DNA from 2 places in the Dickeya ananatis genome. Region 2 is predicted to be linked to the other one. Evidence: predicted binding sites of a transcription regulator. Region 2 holds the regulator's gene; the other holds the start of a gene.
What was found. The regulator PhoB, encoded in region 2, activates phosphate uptake and scavenging genes when phosphate is short. The targets are predictions, from matches to a motif close to CTGTCATAAAACTGNCNNAT.

Region 1: a site for PhoB is predicted at 3,834-3,853, ahead of FGI04_RS17790 (MIP/aquaporin family protein). Genes of this name have one in related genera too.

What each region holds. Positions count from the first base shown of each region.
Region 1 covers NZ_CP040816.1:3,982,821-3,993,009, reverse strand. The annotation lists gene glpX (class II fructose-bisphosphatase) at 76-1,086, opposite strand; gene glpK (glycerol kinase GlpK) at 1,231-2,742, opposite strand; gene FGI04_RS17790 (MIP/aquaporin family protein) at 2,770-3,621, opposite strand; gene zapB (cell division protein ZapB) at 4,213-4,455, shown strand; gene rraA (ribonuclease E activity regulator RraA) at 4,519-5,004, opposite strand; gene FGI04_RS17775 (1,4-dihydroxy-2-naphthoate polyprenyltransferase) at 5,169-6,086, opposite strand; gene hslU (ATP-dependent protease ATPase subunit HslU) at 6,259-7,590, opposite strand; gene hslV (ATP-dependent protease subunit HslV) at 7,600-8,130, opposite strand; gene ftsN (cell division protein FtsN) at 8,216-9,172, opposite strand; gene cytR (DNA-binding transcriptional regulator CytR) at 9,224-10,189, opposite strand, start outside.
Region 2 covers NZ_CP040816.1:3,115,077-3,125,265, reverse strand. The annotation lists gene rdgC (recombination-associated protein RdgC) at 24-935, opposite strand; gene mak (fructokinase) at 1,128-2,039, shown strand; gene FGI04_RS13750 (AAA family ATPase) at 2,134-5,817, opposite strand; gene sbcD (exonuclease subunit SbcD) at 5,814-7,046, opposite strand; gene phoB (phosphate response regulator transcription factor PhoB) at 7,367-8,056, shown strand; gene phoR (phosphate regulon sensor histidine kinase PhoR) at 8,084-9,406, shown strand; gene FGI04_RS13730 (PstS family phosphate ABC transporter substrate-binding protein) at 9,504-10,189, shown strand, end outside.

The DNA.
Region 1 (10,189 bases), 870 kb from region 2:
AGCCGAGCTTTACGATACGCGATCTATTAACAACAGTGAAACAATTCATGCTGAGCTGCGCATCCCCTGCCGTGATTACAGCAGAAAGTCGTGCAGCGCCTGATCTTTGCGGTCCAGGTAATGGGTGGAACTGATACGACGGATGGTTCGTGACTTGCCGCGGATCAGCAGCGTTTCGGTGGTGGCGATATTGCCTCGGCGTGAAATGCCGTCGAGCAAGTCACCTTTGGTGATGCCGGTAGCGGAAAATATCACGTTGTCGTTGCGCGCCATGTCACCCAGTGTCAGCACGTTGCCTGCTTCAATGCCCATTTCGCGGCAGCGTGCTAATTCCTGTTCGCCTAGGCGGCGGTTTTCCTCGTTATCTTCCTTCACCTGATGGCGGGCCAGCAGGCGCCCTTGCATGTCGCCATCCAGCGCACGGATCACCGCGGCAGAAATAACGCCTTCCGGCGCACCGCCGATGCCGTACAGTACATCCACTTCGCTTTCCGGCATGCAGGTCAGAATAGACGCGGCCACATCGCCATCAGGAATGGCAAAGACTTTTACCCCCAGCCGCTGCATATCTGCGATGACCTGATCGTGACGCGGTTTGGCCAGCGTGATGACGGTCAGCTCGCTCAGCGGTTTACCCAGCCGTTCGGCAACGCGCTTGAGGTTCTCTTCCAACGGTTGGTCAAGATTGATAGCGCCTTTAGCCTGCGGGCCGACAATCAGTTTTTCCATGTACATGTCAGGAGCATGCAGGAAGGCTCCCTGTTCGCCAACGGCCAATACCGCCAGAGCGTTAGCCTGCCCCATAGCGGTCATGCGGGTGCCTTCGATCGGGTCGACGGCGATGTCTACCGCGTCGCCGTTACCGGTGCCCACCTGTTCGCCGATATAAAGCATCGGGGCTTCGTCGATTTCACCTTCGCCGATGACAATCTTGCCGTTGATGTCGACCTGATTGAGCATGATGCGCATCGCCTGCACGGCTGCGTTATCAGCGGCGTTTTTGTCGCCGCGTCCCAGCCATTTGTAGCCGGCCAGCGCAGCGGCTTCGGTCACGCGGGAGAATTCGATGGCTAATTCACGTTTCATGGATACCAGTCCTGCACAGGGAATAAGGAATAAAAGAAGAGTCAGTCGGGGCGTTATGGTAACACAGGCGTGTTGGCGGGCGGGTGAGGGGGAGGGAAAGAAAAAGGGCGCGATAGCCGCGCCCGATCAAGGATAGTGGTGATTTTACTCGTCGTGTTCTTCCCACGCACGGGCGCGTTCCACCGCTTTTTGCCAGCCACGATAGCGGAAATTACGTTCCACGGTTTCGATGCTGGGGCGGAATTCGCGTTCAATGGTGGCTTTGCTCTTCACTTCGTCCAGATCGTTCCAGAAACCGGTAGCCAGACCCGCCAGGAAGGCGGCACCCAGCGCGGTAGATTCACGCACTTGCGGACGCTCAACACGCGTACCCAAAATGTCAGACTGGAACTGCATCAGGAAGTTGTTGGCGACGGCACCGCCATCTACCCGCAGCGCCTGCAAGCGGGTATCGGCATCAGCTTGCATGGCATCCAGCACGTCACGGGTCTGGTAAGCGATGGATTCCAGCGTAGCGCGGATAATGTGATTAGCATTGGCACCACGGGTCAGGCCGAAAATCGCGCCACGGGCGTACGGGTCCCAGTAAGGGGCACCCAGACCGGTAAACGCTGGTACGACATAGACGCCATTGGTGTCTTTCACTTTGGTGGCGAAGTATTCAGAGTCCATCGCGTCGCCAATCAGTTTCAGCTCGTCGCGCAGCCATTGGATAGAGGCACCACCGATAAATACTGCGCCTTCCAGCGCATAGTTCACTTCACCGCGTGGGCCGCAGGCAATGGTCGTCAACAGGCCGTGTTTGGAGCGAACCGCTTCTTTACCGGTATTCATTAGCAGGAAGCAGCCGGTACCGTAGGTGTTTTTCGCCATACCGGGCTGTACGCACAGTTGGCCGTACAATGCGGCTTGCTGGTCACCGGCGATACCGGCGATAGGAATACGGGTACCGCCTTTACCGCCAATATTGGTCTGGCCGTACACTTCAGAGGAAGGACGAACCTGCGGCAACATGGCACGCGGAATATCCAGCACGTCCAGCATGCGTTCGTCCCAGTCCAGCGAATGGATGTTGAACAGCATGGTACGCGAGGCGTTAGTGTAGTCGGTGACGTGGACGCGACCCTGGGTCATTTTCCAGATAAGCCAGGTATCGATGGTGCCGAACAGCAGCTCGCCGCGACGGGCACGTTCACGCGACCCTTCCACATGGTCGAGGATCCATTTCACTTTGGTGCCGGAGAAATATGGGTCAACCACCAGGCCGGTGTTGGCGCGGATGTACTCTTCCATGCCGTCTTTTTTCAGCTTTTCGCAGATATCTGCGGAGCGGCGGCACTGCCACACAATGGCGTTATAAATCGGTTTACCGGTCTCTTTTTCCCACACCACGGCGGTTTCACGCTGGTTGGTAATACCGATACCGGCCACTTCGTCGCTACTGATGCCCGCTTTTGCCAGCGCTTCCACCAGCGTGGAGCTTTGCGACGCCCAGATTTCCATCGGGTCGTGTTCTACCCAGCCCGCCTTGGGGTAAATCTGGGTGAATTCCCGCTGGGATACGCTGACGATGTTGGCGTCATGATCCAGCACAACAGCTCGTGAACTGGTTGTGCCCTGGTCGAGCGCGACGATGTATTTTTTTTCCTGGTTCATAAACGTAATCCTGTTAGCGGAGTAGGGTCAGACCTTACGAGTTTGGGCAGAGGCCGCCGTGTCGGTGTCGCTATCAATGGCGCAGACATCACAAGGCAAGTTACGGCCAATCAGGGTGCGATAGCCAAATGCGCCCAGACAGGCTCCGACGATCGGGGCGAAAATCGGTATCAGTATATAAGGGATGTCACGTCCGCCAGTCAGCGCGATTTTGCCCCAGCCAGCGAAGTAGGCAAACAATTTCGGACCGGCATCACGCGCCGGGTTCATGGCAAATCCGGTCAACGGGCCCATTGATGCGCCAATAACCGCGATCAGAATCCCTATTAACAGCGGTGCCAGCGGGCCACGCGGAATACCATTGCCGTCATCAGTCAGTGCCAGAATCAGACACATCAAAATGGCGGTGATAACGGTTTCCACCATGAAGGCCTGCATCACGGAAATGTGCGGGTTCGGATAGGTGGAGAAGACACCTGCCAGATCGAGGCTTTCCACACTACCACGCACAATATTGTGCGTTTGTTCGATGTTATCGAACAGGTTGTGATAGAGGCCATAGACCAATGCCGCCGAACAGAACGCGCCAGCGACCTGTGAAACGATATAAGGCAGGACTTTGCGGCCATCGAAGCAGGCAAACAGCCACAGGGCGATGGTGACCGCAGGGTTGAGGTGAGCACCGGAAATCGCGGCGGTCAGGTAGATCGCCATCGCGACGCCCAACCCCCAGATAATACTGATTTCCCATAGCCCCAGACTGGCTCCTGCCAGTTTCAGAGCCGCTACACAGCCAACGCCAAAGAAGATCAACAGGCCAGTACCGAGAAACTCGGCAACGCACTGGCCTTTAAGGGTAGAAATATCAGATTGACTCATAATGCTTGTTCCTGCTTGTAGGCTACAGCATGGTGGTTGACGCAGGCCTCTATGGGTCTGCGCGTTTCAGGCCTGTCTCGTTCATCTTTGGCGATTCGCGGTCAGGCTCTTTTTGTATTTCGGATGTGAATTTATCGTTAATGTTCGAAAACGAGAAATATCGAAATCAAAATGTGTGTGATGCGTCAAGAAAATGCGCGCATTCGCGTAATTGGACACAAAACTGTCATCCGGTCAGCGGATAGGTGTTAATCAGGGTGTTAAATTTATTAACATTAATACCGTTTAACAATATTTCGGGTGATTTTCAGTCTGTACTGATGGCGCGTGAGCGAAAAAGCAGGCAGAGTCGCTGTTTTACCGGTAGTGCGCTGGACACGCTTGATCCGGCTACATACAATTTGGCTGGCGTTTACGTCCGGCGTAGCCATAACAGATGTGCAGGCTGAGTGCGTAAGGCGGCATGAGATATCTGTTTGTGAAACCCGTGCCGGTGCATACCTGCTCGCGGGATACCGTGCGTGGCACACCTGTTCGTGATACATCTGCGTTAACCGGCTCAGGCCGTGCGATCAAAAGGGGTTAGAAGTTATGTCATTTGAAGTGTTTGAGAAGCTGGAAGCGAAAGTTCAGCAGGCGATTGACACGATCACGCTGTTGCAGATGGAAATCGAAGAGCTGAAAGAGAAGAACAATGCGTTGTCGCAGGAAGTGGAGAGCATGGCGGGTAACCGTGATGCATTAATGAGCGAGAACGAGCAACTCAAGCAGGAACAGTCGGTATGGCAGGAACGTCTGCGTGCGCTGCTGGGTAAAATGGAAGATGTTCAGTAACTGCCGATGTCACACAGACAACGGCGCACAGGGCGTCTGTGACGCCCTTGGCAACCTGGCCGGTTATTCCAGATCCAGCGGATCTTCAGACAGGATAATACCGGTGTTGTCAGCATAAAGGTGATCGCCCGAGAAGAACGTCACACCGCCGAAATTCACCCGAATATCCGTTTCACCGATGCCTTCGCTCGCTGCACCAGCCGGTGTCGCCGCCATCGCCTGAATGCCGATATCCAGCTCCGATAAATCGTCTACCTGGCGTACCGCGCCATAGACCACGATACCTTCCCATTCGTTTTGCGTGGCCAGACGGGCCAGTTCAGCGTCAACCAGCGCACGGCGTACAGAACCGCCGCCGTCGATCAGCAAGACGCGGCCACTGCCGTTTTCTTCCAGTATATCGAATAGCAGGCCGTTATCTTCAAAGCATTTTACTGTGACGATTTTGCCGCCGAATGAACTACGTCCACCAAAATTGGAGAAAAGAGGCTCAACGACATTGACCTCTTCATGATAGATATCACACAGTTCGGAAGTATCGTATTTCATAGGAGTCACGTTTGTTGCCGCTGGAGAGTGTGGGACTGAGTATATCCCTTTATGTTTGTTGTTGGCAAAATCATCAACAGCGGCTTTGACCCGCATCAGTAATCGGTTGTGATTTTGCCAACTGGAACAAACGTGTTGCCCGTTCCATCTTGACTGAATCTGGTTTAGCTCAGCAGTACGCCTACCGCGAACAACAAATTGGTGAGTAACGCGCCTTTCACGGTTTTTTCCAGCATCGGACGCATGCTGAATGCGGTGGTTTCGCGCATCACATAGCGGCCTTGTTTCACCAGTAACGGCAGCGCCAGAATAAACAGCCAGCCCGCCAGCGTATGCAGGTACAGCATCGCGAAGAGGGCCAGACAAACCGGTGCCGTCATCAGTAACATCATGTGGTAGCGGCGGGCTTTATAAGCACCGAGCCGTACCGCCAGCGTGTTTTTACCGTTTTCCCGATCGCTGTCGATATCGCGCAGATTGTTGATATTGAGCACCGCGACGGCCAGCAGGCCACAAGCGGTTGCTGGCAGGATAACGCTGCTATCGAAGTGGCCGGTTTGCAGGTAGTACGACCCGGCTACGCTAAGCCAGCCAAAGAAAATCAACACCGAGATATCACCCAACCCGATGTAACCGTAAGGTCGGTTGCCGACGGTGTAGGTAATCGCGGCCAGAATCGCCAGCAGGCCGAGCGCCAGGAATACCACGACATCCACCGGTTTTTCGCAGGCCAGTGCCACCAGCGCGCTACCGGACACCACGGTGAGCACCACGGTGATGAGCAGCGCCTTACGCAGTTCCGCCAACGTGATAGCCCCGGTCTGGATCCCGCGTAGCGGGCCGATACGGTCTTCCTTGTCGCTGCCTTTCACCGCATCGCCATAGTCGTTGGCCAGATTGGAGAGAATTTGCAACAGCCCGGCGGTAATCAACGTCAATAACGCCACGCCGGGTTTGAAATTGCTGTGCCAGCAGGCGATGACGGTGCCGGTAACGATGGAGGCAAAAGCCAGCGGCAGCGTCTTGGGACGCAGGCTGTCGAGCCAGGCTTGAGTTTTGCTGCTATGTGTCAATTCGGTCATGGTGTTAATTGGGTCATGGTATTAATGGGATCATGGTGTCTATGGGCCATGCTATCAGCCAGGTTGTGGCGCGTTAAGTGCAGGAATAATGCAGCCTGGTGACGGCATCAAAAACAACAGTGGGAGGCCAACGCCTCCCACTGTTTGGTCATCAGTGCGATCCGCGAACGGATTATAAGATAAATCGGCTCAGATCTTCATCTGCTACTAACTCATCCAGGTGACTGCGTACATAATCTGCATCGATCGTCACGGTTTGGCCGTTCATTTCGCTGGCGCCATAGGACACATCCTCGATCAAGCGCTCTAATACCGTATGCAGACGACGAGCGCCGATGTTTTCCGTACGCTCGTTAACCTGCCAGGCCGCTTCCGCGATACGGCGGATACCATCCGGCTGGAAGGTGATGTTAACGCCTTCGGTTTCCATCAGCGCCTGATACTGGCGGGTCAGCGAGGCGCTAGGTTCGGTCAGGATACGCTCGAAGTCTTCGGTGGTCAGCGCCTGCAACTCGACACGGATCGGCAGACGGCCCTGCAACTCGGGGATCAGGTCCGATGGGCTGGCAACCTGGAACGCGCCGGACGCGATGAACAGGATATGGTCAGTTTTTACCATGCCGTGCTTCGTGGACACCGTACAGCCTTCCACCAGCGGCAGCAGGTCGCGCTGGACGCCTTCGCGTGATACGTCCGGGCCGGAGGTATCACCCCGTTTGCAAATCTTGTCGATTTCATCGATGAAGACGATGCCGTGTTGCTCCACCGCTTCAATCGCCTGCTCCTTGAGTTCTTCCGGGTTAACCAGCTTGGCGGCTTCTTCTTCCACCAGCAGTTTGAAAGCCTCACGAATCTTGATCTTGCGGCTTTTTTGTTTCTGCCCTGCCAGATTCTGGAACATGGATTGCAACTGATTGGTCATCTCTTCCATGCCGGGAGGGGCCATGATTTCGACGCCAACCGGTGCGGCAGCCAGCTCGATTTCGATTTCTTTGTCGTCAAGCTGCCCTTCGCGCAGTTTCTTGCGAAATGCCTGACGAGCCGCGGACGGCTCATGGTGCTCTTCCGGCTGGCCCCAGTTGTTCTTGGCCGGGGGGATCAGCACGTCCAGAATGCGCTCTTCGGCCAGCTCTTCAGCGCGATAACGGTTTTTTTCTATTGACTGCTGACGCACCATTTTAATGGCAACGTCGGTCAGATCACGGATGATGGAATCCACTTCCTTGCCGACATAACCCACCTCGGTGAATTTGGTCGCTTCTACCTTGATAAAGGGCGCGTTAGCCAGCTTGGCGAGGCGACGGGCGATTTCCGTTTTCCCCACCCCGGTTGGGCCGATCATCAGGATATTTTTCGGGGTCACTTCATGGCGCAGGCTCTCTTCCAACTGCATGCGGCGCCAGCGGTTACGCAAGGCGATCGCGACGGCGCGCTTTGCTTTGTGCTGTCCGATGATGTAGCTATCAAGCTCGCTGACTATTTCGCGCGGGGTCATTTCAGACATAGTGGATCCTTACGCCTTGGAGGCTAATTCTTCAATCGTGTGGAACTGGTTGGTGTAGATACAGATATCACCCGCAATACCCAGTGATTTTTCGACAATCTCCCGGGCGCTTAATTCCGTGTTTTCCAGTAAAGCGCGTGCCGCCGCCTGCGCATAGGGGCCGCCGGATCCGATGGCGATCAGGTCGTTTTCCGGCTGAATCACATCGCCGTTACCGGTGATGATAAGCGACGCATTTTCGTCAGCGACGGCCAGCAGTGCTTCCAGACGACGCAGCATACGGTCAGTACGCCAGTCTTTAGCCAGTTCTACCGCCGCTTTAACCAGATGGCCCTGATGCAGTTCCAGCTTGCGCTCAAACAGTTCAAACAGGGTGAAGGCATCTGCGGTGCCGCCAGCAAACCCGGCGATAACCCGATCGTTATACAAACGACGTACTTTGCGTACATTGCCTTTCATTACGGTGTTGCCCAGGGTGGCTTGCCCGTCACCGCCAATCACCACCTGACCATTGCGACGCACACTTACAATTGTTGTCACGAGTTTATCCCCGTTACTGAGAAAAAGACCCCCGCGCGGACGCGGGGCGTATTGACGATAAACATGGGGGAGGGGAGTGGGGTTTTCAACCCCCGCTGGCTAACGGGATGCAGTTGGATTGCCCCATACCTTTGAGCTTTTGTGCCATTTTGTCGGCGATAGCGCGGCTGTTGTACGGACCGAGCATGATTCGGTGCCAGCCTCCGCTACTGGTGATACGACTTTCTACACCGGCAAACGCCAGCTCTGCGCGTACCGATTCTGCGGGTTCTGTGGTTTTGAACGATCCGCATTGCACCATCCAGCGCTGTTCTTTCTCAGGCTTGCTGTCTGGTTTGGTGTTGTCGGTTTTAGCCGTTTCTTTGGCCGCTGCCGGCGGTTCTGTTTTCGTCACCTCTTTACGGGATTCCGTACGGGGTTCCGTCTGTACCGGTTTCTGGGTTGTTTGCGTCGTCGTGGTGACGTTCGACGTTGCATGACGCGGCGTTGCCACCGGGGCGGCGGTCGTCGTGCGTGGTGTCATCGGTTGTATCGTGCCATTGGTATTGGTACCCGATACACCGGGCAACACGGTTTGCGTTCTGGGCGTGGTAAGAGAACGCGCGGGCATCTGGCTCTGATCGTTGTAAGGCACTTCCGTCAGCGTTGTCGGCTGGCGTTTCATGTCTGATTGCATCTGTTCGAGCAGTTGGCGCTGTTCATTGGTCAGTTGGCCTGTGGACTGGATTTCTCCCCCTGCTGATGGTTCGGTCGGCGAAGCCACGCCAATCTGACGGTTTTCCAGCTCTTTGATATAACGCCAGCGCTCTTCCGGTTTGGGCGGCAACCCATTGCCTTTGGTGCCCTGATGCGGCAGGACGGGCGATTCATCCGGCTTATTGTGGGCGATAAAATAGAGTCCACCGGCAAACGTGACCAGCACGGCAACGGCCAGCGCTATCATGGTTTTAGATGCGCCTGAGGACCCTCCTCGTTTCCGGCTGGATGTTTTTTTCCGGCGCGTTCCAGAACGCCCCCGGCTGACATAGTCTCGTTGTGCCACAATCGTTTCGTTGCTAAGAAAATAGGTAACAGGTCGCCATGTTACTGAACCCTAAAATGTTTGACCAGCACCGGAATTCTTAAAGCCTGTAACACGCAGCGGTGGAGCGGCAGTACTGTCGCGAATAATCAACTGGCTGGACATCAGCCGTGACCCGCGAGCCACCTTGTGTTGCTGCAACTGCGTCAGCAGCAACAGCGTCGCTTCACGACCAATATCGTAGCGCGGCTGAGAAACGGTAGTCAGCGCCGGAAAGCAGTGGCTGGCCTGGGCGATATCATCAAACCCGATAAGCGACAGGTCTCGTGGGATGTCCAGCCCCATTTTCCGCGCCTGGGTTAACGCACCCAGCGCCATCACGTCGCTATGGCAAAAAATCGCGCTGGGGGGAGTAGGGTGTGACATCAGCGTTGTCAGGCCGCGTGAGCCGGTATCGTAACTAAAATCTCCGTGTACGATGTATTGGTTGTCGATAACCAGTCCACAACGTCGTAGCGCCTGAATATAACCCTGCAGCCGATACTCGCTGAGCGGAATCTGCTGTGGGCCGGCAATACAGGCAATGCGTTGATGCCCCAACTGATGGAGATAACTGACGGCTTCAAACGCGGCGGTCAGGTTATCAATGTGTACCGTGGGCATATCCAGTTCGGGGGCGAATTCGTTTGCCATAACCATCGGCGGAAGATGACGGCGCTCATCTCTACCCGCATCAAACGGTAGTTGCGACCCCAATAACAGGATGCCGTCTATCTGACGGGTAGCGATCAGGTCCAGAAAGGTTTTTTCTGTCTGGCGCTGGTGCGCGCAATCGCCGATCAGGACCAGATAACCGCGTTCTGCGGCGGTTTCTTCAATGCCACGCAGCATTTCGCTGAAGAAGGGATCGCAGATATCAGGCACCAACGCCAGAATCGTTCTTGATTCATGTCGCTTGAGATTACGAGCAAGGTTTTGTGCAGAGTATCCCACCGCCAGCGCCGCCTGCTCTACCTTCTTGCGGGTCGAAGCCGAGAC
Region 2 (10,189 bases):
CTGAGGCCGACGTTGATTACCGGTCAGCGTTGTGCCTCGCCGCCTAAGGCCTCGGTGAGGCTGGTTATTAATGCGGCAACTTCGCCGGTCATCAGCGTAAAATCTGCATCAAACCGTTGTGCCACGTCTTCCCGGTCGATATCGTCGTTTTGTTCACGTAGCGTATCGGCGAATTTCAGCCGTTTGAGTGAGCCATCATCTACCAGCACCAGCTGGATGCGCTCCTGCCAGTCCAGCGCCAGTTTGGTTACCACTTTGCCTGCTTCGATGTGGGTGGCTATCTCGTCACTGACCAGTTCCTGCTTCTTACAGCGGATCACACCGCCATCTTCCAGCACAGCTTTCAGTTCGGCTTCGTCCTGCAAGGTAAAACCGGCGGGCGTTTGACCGGAGCGGACCCACTCGGTCAACGTCAGTTCAATCGGGTTTTCCATCGTGAGTGGGACCACCGGCAGCGACCCCAGCGTTTTACGCAGCAGCGCCAGTGTATCTTCCGCTTTCTTGGCGCTGGCGGCATCCACCATAATCAGATGATTGACGGTGTCTATCCACAGCGAAATCTGGCTAAAACGACTGAAGGCGCGAGGCAACAAACTGTGCAGTACGTCGTCTTTCAGCGCGTCTTTTTCGGTTTTCTTCAGTTTACGGTGCTGCTCGCCTTCCAGTTTGTCGATTCTGGCCTGCAGTGCTTGTTTGATGACGGGAGCCGGCAGGATTTTCTCTTCTTTGCGTGCACAGATCAGAATCTGACCATTAGTCACGTGCGTCAGGGCATCACCGTGAGGGCCCATCGGCGATACCCAGCCGGTTTTGGTCATATCCTGACTGCCGCAGGGGGTGAACGCGAAGGAGGCCAGCTGTGTCTCCATGGCATCCGCAGAGAGGCTGATATCGCGACTCAGGCGATAGATCATCACATTTTTAAACCACAGCATTTTTCTTCCCAGACTGGCGCGTCTCTGGCGCGCTTTCTCGTGATCACACGAAGCGAGTTTCAAGACGCAAGGGTTAATCGCAGCGGGCATAATAACGAATTGTGGTGAGAGGCGGTACGATTACGATAATGTCATCGTCAGTCATACGTGAGTTCGATAGATAATGGACTCGGTAGAGAAACAGGAGACAACGTGCGAATAGGTATTGATTTGGGCGGCACCAAAATCGAGGTGATCGCGTTGACGAATGACGGTGAGGAAGCCTTTCGCCATCGTGTGGCGACGCCGCGCCACGATTATCGTCAAACCCTGCTTACTATCGCCAGCCTGGTTGAGATGGCGGAGCAGGCCACCGGTCAACGCGGCAGTGTGGGGATTGGTATTCCCGGTACGTTGTCACCGGTAACCGGCCGGGTCAAAAACGCCAACTCGGTCTGGCTGAATCAGCAACCGCTGGATCAGGATCTGGCGCAACTGTTGGGCCGACCGGTACGGGTGGCGAATGACGCCAACTGCTTTGCGGTATCCGAAGCGGTGGATGGTGCCGCGGCAGGAGCCAGTAAGGTGTTCGCGGTGATTATCGGTACCGGCTGTGGCGCGGGGATGGCGTTGGATGGACGGGTACACAGTGGGCGCAACGGCGTCGCGGGTGAATGGGGTCATAATCCACTGCCGTGGATGGATGAGGACGAATGGCGCGACCAGCAGGCCATGCCCTGTTATTGCGGCCGTACCGGGTGTATCGAAACGTTTATTTCCGGGACAGGCTTTGGCATGGATTATCAACGTCTGAGCGGTCATGCATGGCATGGTCATGAGATTATTGCGTTGGTTGAACAGGGCGACCGACTGGCGGAGCAGGCATTGCAGCGCTATGAACAGCGGCTGGCGAAGTCGCTGGCGCACATCGTTAATGTGCTGGATCCTGATGTGATTGTGCTGGGTGGGGGAATGAGCAATGTGAAGCGGCTGTATGACACCGTCCCCGCGCTGCTAAAACAATGGGTGTTTGGCGGTGAGTGTGACACACCGGTTCGACAGGCGATGCATGGTGATTCCAGCGGCGTACGCGGTGCGGCCTGGTTGTGGCCGCGAGAATCATAACCGAAAATCATAACTGAGAATCATGTCGATGACAGGGGACGTCGTCGACGTCCCCTGATGGACGTCCCCTGATGACTCACTTTCACAGCATGACTCATTTCACAGCATAGGCGCTGTCGAGCTGGCTGATGCCGAGGCCGTTGCGCTTTTTGACCCGAATCTGCACCTGTATGCGCTCTTTCATCGCTTCCACATGGCTGATAACGCCGATGGTTTTGCCGGAGGCATTGAGGTTGTCCAGCACGTCCAGCGCGGTATCCAGCGTTTCGCCATCCAGTGTACCGAACCCTTCATCAAGAAATAGCGAGTCGATACGGGTTTTCGCGCTCACCAGGTCGGATAACGCCAGCGCCAGTGCCAGGCTGACCAGAAAACTTTCGCCGCCGGACAAGGTTCGGGTGTCTCGAACGGCGTCAGCCTGCCAGGTATCGACCACCTGCAACTCCAGCGTGTCAGACGCTTTGCGTTGCAACAGGTAGCGCCCATGCAGCCGTGAGAGCTGGTGGTTGGCCAGAAACACCAGGTGATCCAGCGTCAATCCTTGTGCGAAACGGCGGAATTTATCGCCTTTTTGCGAACCGATTAACTGATTGAGATAGCCCCAGTCATCACACACGTGCTGACCACGTTCGATAGCTTCAAGTAACTGACGTTGCTTATCGCGGCGTTGCTGGTCACTGGCCAGTTGCTGGCGTAACTCGCCTTGTCGTTCGGCTTCGACTTTTACCATATCGCCGAGTCCGGAAAGTAACTGGCGGATATCCCAGTCGTTGATGCCTTCTGGCATGGATTCCGGTCGCGACGCCAGATGGTGTTCCAGCGCGCTATTTGCCTGTTGTAGCAAGGCATCGACCTGTTGCTGGCGCTGGTTAAGGCGCTCTTTTAAGGTGACGAGCTGCTGGCGTTCAGCCTCATCCAGCAAGGCCTGACGAAACGCGGTTTCGTCATCGAACCCGGCAGCGACCAGTTCTTCGGCAAACTGAGCCTGAAGCTGTCGTAACGCCGTCTCGGCATGCTGGCTTTGTTGCTCCAGACTGTCGATTTCCCCGCCAAGACGGCTTTGCAGTGACTGGCCTTGTTGCCACTGTTGCTGCGCTTGCAGGCCTTCCTGCTCCAGTGTCTGGCTGACCTGCCGCAATTGCTTGAGCACGTCATTGACCGCCTGATTGCCCATCAATTGCCAGCGTTGTTGCTGTGCCTGTTCCAGCGTGCGTTGGGTTTCTGTCAACTGCAGCTGGCCGGTTTTGATGGCATTCTCGGTCTCTTCCAGTCGCCGCTGGCTGGCGATGATTTCCGCTTCCAGCGCGGCCAGTTGTGGGCGGCACTGATTCTGTTCGTGCTCGTTTTCCTGCCAGCGTAACCATTCTGTCTGGCGCTGGCGTAACCACTCTTCCTGCTGTGCCAGTGTCGGCGCGGTCAGCCCGAAGGTTTCCATCGTTTGGCTCAGGCTGTCGTGCAGCCGAGCCAGTTCACGTTCGGTTTTATCCAGTAATAACCGCAGTTCATCACGTGATGCCTGCAACGCGTCCTGCTGCTGGCTGTTCAGCGCCAGCTGTTGTACGGTTTGCGCCAGCAGTTGCTGGGCAGACGTGAGTAAATCCTTACTTTCCTGAATGTGACGTTGGTTGCGCTCACGACTGGCAATTTGCGCCTGTAGCGACTGTTCTTGAGCATCGCAGGATTCAATCCACTGGTGTAGCGTCGGCAATTGGAGTGGATCGAAGCTCACCAGTAAACGCTCACTCACTGACTGGCACTGTTGGCGCAGCGACTCGTAATCACGCTGGACGCTCTCAAGTGCGTTTTGTTGCTGCTGGCGATGTTGTTTTTGCAACTGAAGCTGGGTTTCGGTTTGCACGACGTTAGCTTTCAGCGTCTCGACTTCCTGACGCAGCGCGTGCAATCGAATCTGGGTTTCTGAGGGGCGCAACGCCTGATAAAGCTCCACTGCCGGGTGGTGCGTTGAACCGCACAGCGGACATTCTTTGCCCGGTTGCAATTGCTGACGTTCTTTTTCCAGGCTAACGATGTGCAGTTCCAGCTCGTGACGTTTATCGAGATCCGCCAGATGGCTGGCCTGATTTTGATAATCCCGACGTTGCTGCACCTGCAGTTCTTCCAGCGTTTGAATCCGTTGCAGTGTCTCCAGCTGTTGCGCTTCCAATAGGGTGCGCTGGCTAATCAACCGTTGCAGTACCGCTGCACTGGTAGCCAGTTGCTGGCGATCCGGACGTTCCGCCATGCGTCGTGCCAACTGCTGACGCAAGCCTGCCAGCGGGTGTTCCGCTTCCATCTGTTCATCCTGCTTCAGATGGTCATTCAGCAGTTGTTGGGCGCGCTCACTGGCATTTTGCTGCGCCTGCTGTTTCTCGACCAGCGAAGCGCGCTGCTGGTCGAGGTATTCCGCCTGAATCTGTTGCTGTGCCGCCTTTTCCTGCACGACGTGCAGGTCCTGCTGCCATTTCTGCTGCTGCGGGAATTGCGCCTGCCACAGTGGAATATGGCTACCCAGATGCTGGTGGCGGCTATGCTGCTGGCGATAGGTATCAATATCTTCCAGCCGCTGCCGTGTTTGTTCTTGCTGGCGCTGCAATCTGGCCAGCGTGGTTATCAGCATTTTTTGCTGTTCAACCAGATTATCTAACGCTTGCTGTTGCTGGTTGCGCTGTGTCTGTAGGGTGGCGATGTGATGATCAAGCGGCAGAATCCGCTCGTTGATCAGTGTTTCTTGTTGCTGACGGTAGTCCGCATGTTGCTGGCGTGCAGACAGCGCTTTTTCCAGCTGTGTTTTCAGTTGGTTCAGGGCTTCCTGCTGGCGGCTGATTTGCTGGTGCACGTTCGTCAACTGTTGGCTCAGCCGCTGTTTTTCCCGTTGCGCCCGCCCTCGCTCGTCGAAGCGGGGGCGTAGTTTTTCCGCTGGTTCGCCACGTTCCAGTTTATCCAGTTGCGGTTGTGACTGCTGCTGTAATTGCTGCTGTGAGGCGTGTTGTTGTTGCGCGTGCTGTTGTGCCTGCTGGAGCTGTAGCAGCGTGTCGTACCAACGTTGATGCGCCAGGACCTCTTCCCGGTGTATCGATATGGATTGCTCCTGTTGGCGGATGGCCTCCAGTTGCTGTTCCAGCGCCTGGCGTTGCTCGTCACTCAATAATTCCAGCGTGGCGACCTTAGCCCGTAAGGTTTCCAACTGGCTTTGGGCTTCTTTGTGTTTCTCAAAAACGCGTTCGGAGATCTGCCCATAAATATCGGTGCCGGTCAGCTCTTCAAGTAATTCCGCCCGTTGATTGGCATCGGCGTTGAGGAACGCGGCGAATTGCCCCTGAGATAACATCATCGACTTGGTGAAACGATCGAAATCCAGCCCGGTAAGGTCGGCTATCATCGCCAGCTTGTCGTTCACTTTATCGGTCAGGATCTTGCCGTCGGCGCACAGTGCCAGCTCAACCTTGGGGGGCTGCAGATTGCCTTCCGGGCTGTTGTGGGCCCGACGCTGGCTCCAGAACGCGCGGTAAGCGACGTTTTTTACCTCGAATTCCACCTCAGCCAGACATTCGGCCGTGTGGCGGGTCATTAATTCGTTATGGCTGGGGCTGACTTTCAGGCGTGGTGTCTGGTGGTAGAGCGCCAGACAGATGGCGTCCAGCAAGGTGGTTTTCCCGGCACCGGTAGGCCCGGTGATGGCGAAAAGGCTATTGCTGACAAACGGCTCGCGCGTGAAGTCGATTTTCCACTCGCCCTGCAATGAGTTAAGGTTTTTCAGGCGCAGGCTAAGAATTTTCATACGGACGTCTCCTGTCGCTGTGCGTCAATCTCCTGCATAACCCGATTGAACAATCCCTTCAGACGTTGCTGGCGAGCCTCATCCAGACCGTCTTCCAGCGCCAGACGTCGTTCAAATACTTCAGCCGGTTGTAACTCTTCCAGCGTCTCTTTTTCCAGTTGCACCAGCATTTGTTGCTGCTGTTCCCGGGCACGACGCAGCAGGATCACGTCCACATTGAGAGGCTCGGTCAGTGCCTGAATATGTTGCTGGATATCGCTCAGGTAGTCCTGCGTGGCGATTTCAATATCCAGCCATACCGGTTTGTCGCCATGATAATCGCGGAACCCGGCCAGACGGCGTTCTATCTCCGGCAGATTGCCTTTCACCAGTTGCATCGGCTGTTCGCTCGGTATCGTCAGCGCGGTGACTTCTTGCAATTTCCCCTGCTCAAAGTGCACCAGATAGACCGATTTCTCATGATTGAGTTCATCAAAACTCAAGGGGATAGGTGAGCCGCTGTAGCGGATGTGTTCGCATTGCGCCACACGCTGTGGACGATGAATATGCCCAAGCGCAATGTAGTCAGCCGGTGGGAACGCCTGTGCCGGGAAGGCATCCAGCGTACCGATGTAAATATCGCGCACGGAATCCGATGTGGCGACGCCCACGGTGGTGAGGTGCCCGGTGAGCACAATCGGTAGTTCTTTCCCCAATGCTGCACGCTGCTCGCAGGCAAGCTGGTAGCAGCGCTGATAATGACTGGCGATAGCGTCCTGTAACGCCTGTTGTTTTTGCGTGCCAGACTGGCCCGCCTGGCTGGTGAGCACATCGCGCGGACGCAGAAACGGAACCGCACACAGCATCGCGCCGGGTTCGCCGTCGCGGTTATTCAGTACCCGCACTTGCTCATGGATATCGCCGTCAAAACCGGCGAACACCTGGGTATTCAGGCAGGCCAGCAACGCGCGGGATTCGTTCAGGGTCGCGACGGAGTCATGATTGCCGCCGAGTACCACCAACTGGCAACCGGTACGCTGCAACGCCACCACAAACTGGTTATACATTTCTCGGGCGTAGCTGGGTGGTGCGCCATTGTCGAACACATCACCTGCTACTATTACTGCATCGGCCTGATATTGCTCAACCTGCTGTACCAGCCAGTGCAAAAAAGCCTGATGCTCAGGCGCACGGCTCCGGGTATAAAAGTACTGACCGAGATGCCAGTCAGACGTATGAATAATTCGCATGAGACTCCCTGCAGGTGAGTGCAAACGAGATGTTGTTTTGGGCGGTGTTCAGACAACGGCACAAGGCGGGCACCGTAGTTATGGCGAAACGCCGCGTCTTTATCATCGGCGATTATAGGCGTGCAGTTTAGGGCATGTCCCATAATATCTGTATGAACTGGCGACATGGCGTGGTACGGCGGAGAAAATGAGCCGGGCGGTGGCGGTGGCAAGGCCGCGTCAGAGGCGTGGTTTGTCGGGGGATTTTTCATAAATCTGTCATAAAACTGACGCATAATGCACACCGCACGCTAACCGTGACGATTAACGGCAGGATTGATATGGCAAGACGTATTTTGGTGGTGGAAGATGAAGCGCCGATTCGCGAGATGGTGTGCTTCGTGCTTGAGCAGAACGGCTATCAGCCGGTTGAGGCCGAGGATTACGACAGCGCGGTGAACCGCCTGGCTGAACCTTATCCTGAGCTGGTGCTGCTGGACTGGATGCTGCCCGGTGGGTCCGGTTTACAGTTTATCAAGCACATGAAGCGTGAAGCGCTGACGCGGGATATTCCGGTCATGATGCTGACGGCCCGTGGTGAAGAAGAAGATCGTGTTCGCGGTCTTGAAGTCGGTGCCGATGATTACATCACCAAACCGTTTTCACCTAAAGAGTTGGTGGCGCGCATCAAAGCGGTGATGCGTCGGATTTCGCCGATGGCGGTGGAAGAAGTGATCGAAATGCGCGGCTTAAGTCTGGATCCTTCCTCTCACCGGGTGACCACGGAAGAGCATGCGCTGGACATGGGGCCAACGGAGTTCAAACTGCTGCATTTCTTTATGACCCACCCTGAACGGGTATATAGTCGTGAGCAGTTGCTCAATCATGTGTGGGGCACTAACGTTTATGTTGAGGATCGCACTGTGGATGTTCATATCCGCCGTCTGCGCAAGGCGTTGGAGACCAGTGGACACGACAAGATGGTTCAGACCGTTCGGGGAACTGGATACCGTTTCTCAACACGTTATTGATAGCGTGAGTCCCGGAGAAAATCTGACGTGCTAGAACGTTTGTCCTGGAAAAAGCTGGCGCTGGAGCTGGCTTTTTTTTGTTTGCCCGGCTTATTGCTGGGGCTGATCATCGGTTATCTGCCCTGGTTTTTACTGGCGTCGGTGCTGACGGCACTGTGCTGGAACTTTTATAACCAACTGCGCTTGTCCTACTGGTTGTGGGTTGACCGCAGTATGACCCCGCCGCCCGGCCGCTGGAGCTGGGAACCGTTGTTCTACGGTTTGTACCAAATGCAGTTGCGTAATCGCCGTCGGCGGCGCGAGCTGGCGTTGCTGATCAAACGTTTCCGCAGTGGGGCGGAATCGCTGCCGGATGCGGTGGTCATCACCACCGAAGAGGGCGTCATCATTTGGTGTAACCGGCTGGCGCAGCACCTGCTGAGTTTTCGCTGGCCGGAAGATAATGGTCAGAATATCCTCAATTTGTTGCGCTACCCAGAATTTACCCAGTATATGCAACAGCAAGATTTCAGCCGCCCGCTGACGCTGACGCTGAAAAATGCGCATCATGTTGAATTCCGGGTGATGCCGTATTCAGAAGGGCAGTTGCTGATGGTGGCGCGTGATGTCACCCAAATGCATCAACTCGAAGGGGCGCGGCGTAACTTTTTCGCCAACGTCAGCCATGAGCTGCGCACACCGTTGACGGTGTTGCAAGGCTATCTGGAAATGATGAACGACGAATCGCTGGATGGTGCTTTGCAGGCTAAGGCACTGCACACCATGCAGGAACAAACCCGCCGGATGGATGGGCTGGTGCGGCAACTGCTGACGTTGTCGCGTATTGAAGCCGCTGCGGCTATCGATCTTAACGAAAAGGTGGATATTCCGCTGATGTTGCGGGTGCTTAAACGCGAAGCCGACACCCTGAGTCAGGGGCGTCATGAGATTGTGTTTCGCGTCAATGAGCAGTTACAGGTGTTCGGCAACGAGGAGCAGTTGCGTAGCGCGGTGTCGAATTTGGTGTATAACGCGGTGAACCACACGCCGCAGGGCACGCGTATTGAGGTGTGCTGGCAGCAAACGCCACAGGGCGCGCAGTTCCAGGTTAGCGATAACGGTCCGGGCATTGCCGCAGAACATCTTCCCCGTCTGACGGAGCGTTTTTATCGTGTCGACAAAGCCCGTTCGCGCCAGACCGGCGGCAGTGGACTGGGGCTGGCTATCGTCAAGCACGCGCTCAGTCATCATGACTCTCGTCTGGAGATCCTCAGCGAAGAAGGTGTGGGATCCCGCTTCATGTTTACATTGCCAAATCGGCTGATTGTCCGTTCGGTATTAAATCAGAATGCCGCGAATCCGCTGCGCTAAGCAATGTGGCGGGGCTTGATTGTCCCCGCCGCAGTGCCGAGAATAGTGCGCTCTTGTCTTTCACTTCTTTCACTTTTCACTCCGATGGAAAACGCACATGAGACCCATCCATTACCTGTTTGCTTTGCTGTTATGCTTGTCTGGTCAGCTTGTTGCTGCGCCGCAGGCGATGCTGGCGGGTAACCTTTCCAGTGCGGGTTCCGACACGCTGGCGAACCTGATGACGTTCTGGGCGGCGGATTTCAGTCAGCATCATCCCGGTGTTAATCTCCAGGTTCAGGCGGCGGGCTCATCTTCAGCGCCAACGGCACTGGCAGCAGGGGCGGCGCAACTGGGACCGATGAGCCGGCCAATGAAAAGTAGCGAAATCGAAGCGTTCGAGCAGCATTATGGCTATGCGCCAACGGCGGTGCCGGTCGCGCTGGATGCACTGGTGGTATTAGTCAATCAGGATAACCCGTTAAGCGGATTGACGGTGCGTCAACTGGACGCCATTTTCTCGGTAACCCGCCGCTGTGGCGCGGGGAAAACGGTACAGCGCTGGCAGGAGTTGGGGCTAAACGGCGTCTGGCAACAGCGCTCGCTACTGCGTTATGGCCGTAATTCCGCGTCTGGCACGTATGGCTTTTTCAAGCAACAAGCGTTGTGCGGTGGCGACTTTCTGCCGCAGGTCAATGAGCTTCCCGGTTCTGCTTCAGTCGTGCAGGCGGTGGCCGCATCGGTGAATGCCATCGGTTACGCCAGTATTGGTTTTCGCGCCAGCGGGGTGCGAGTGCTGGCACT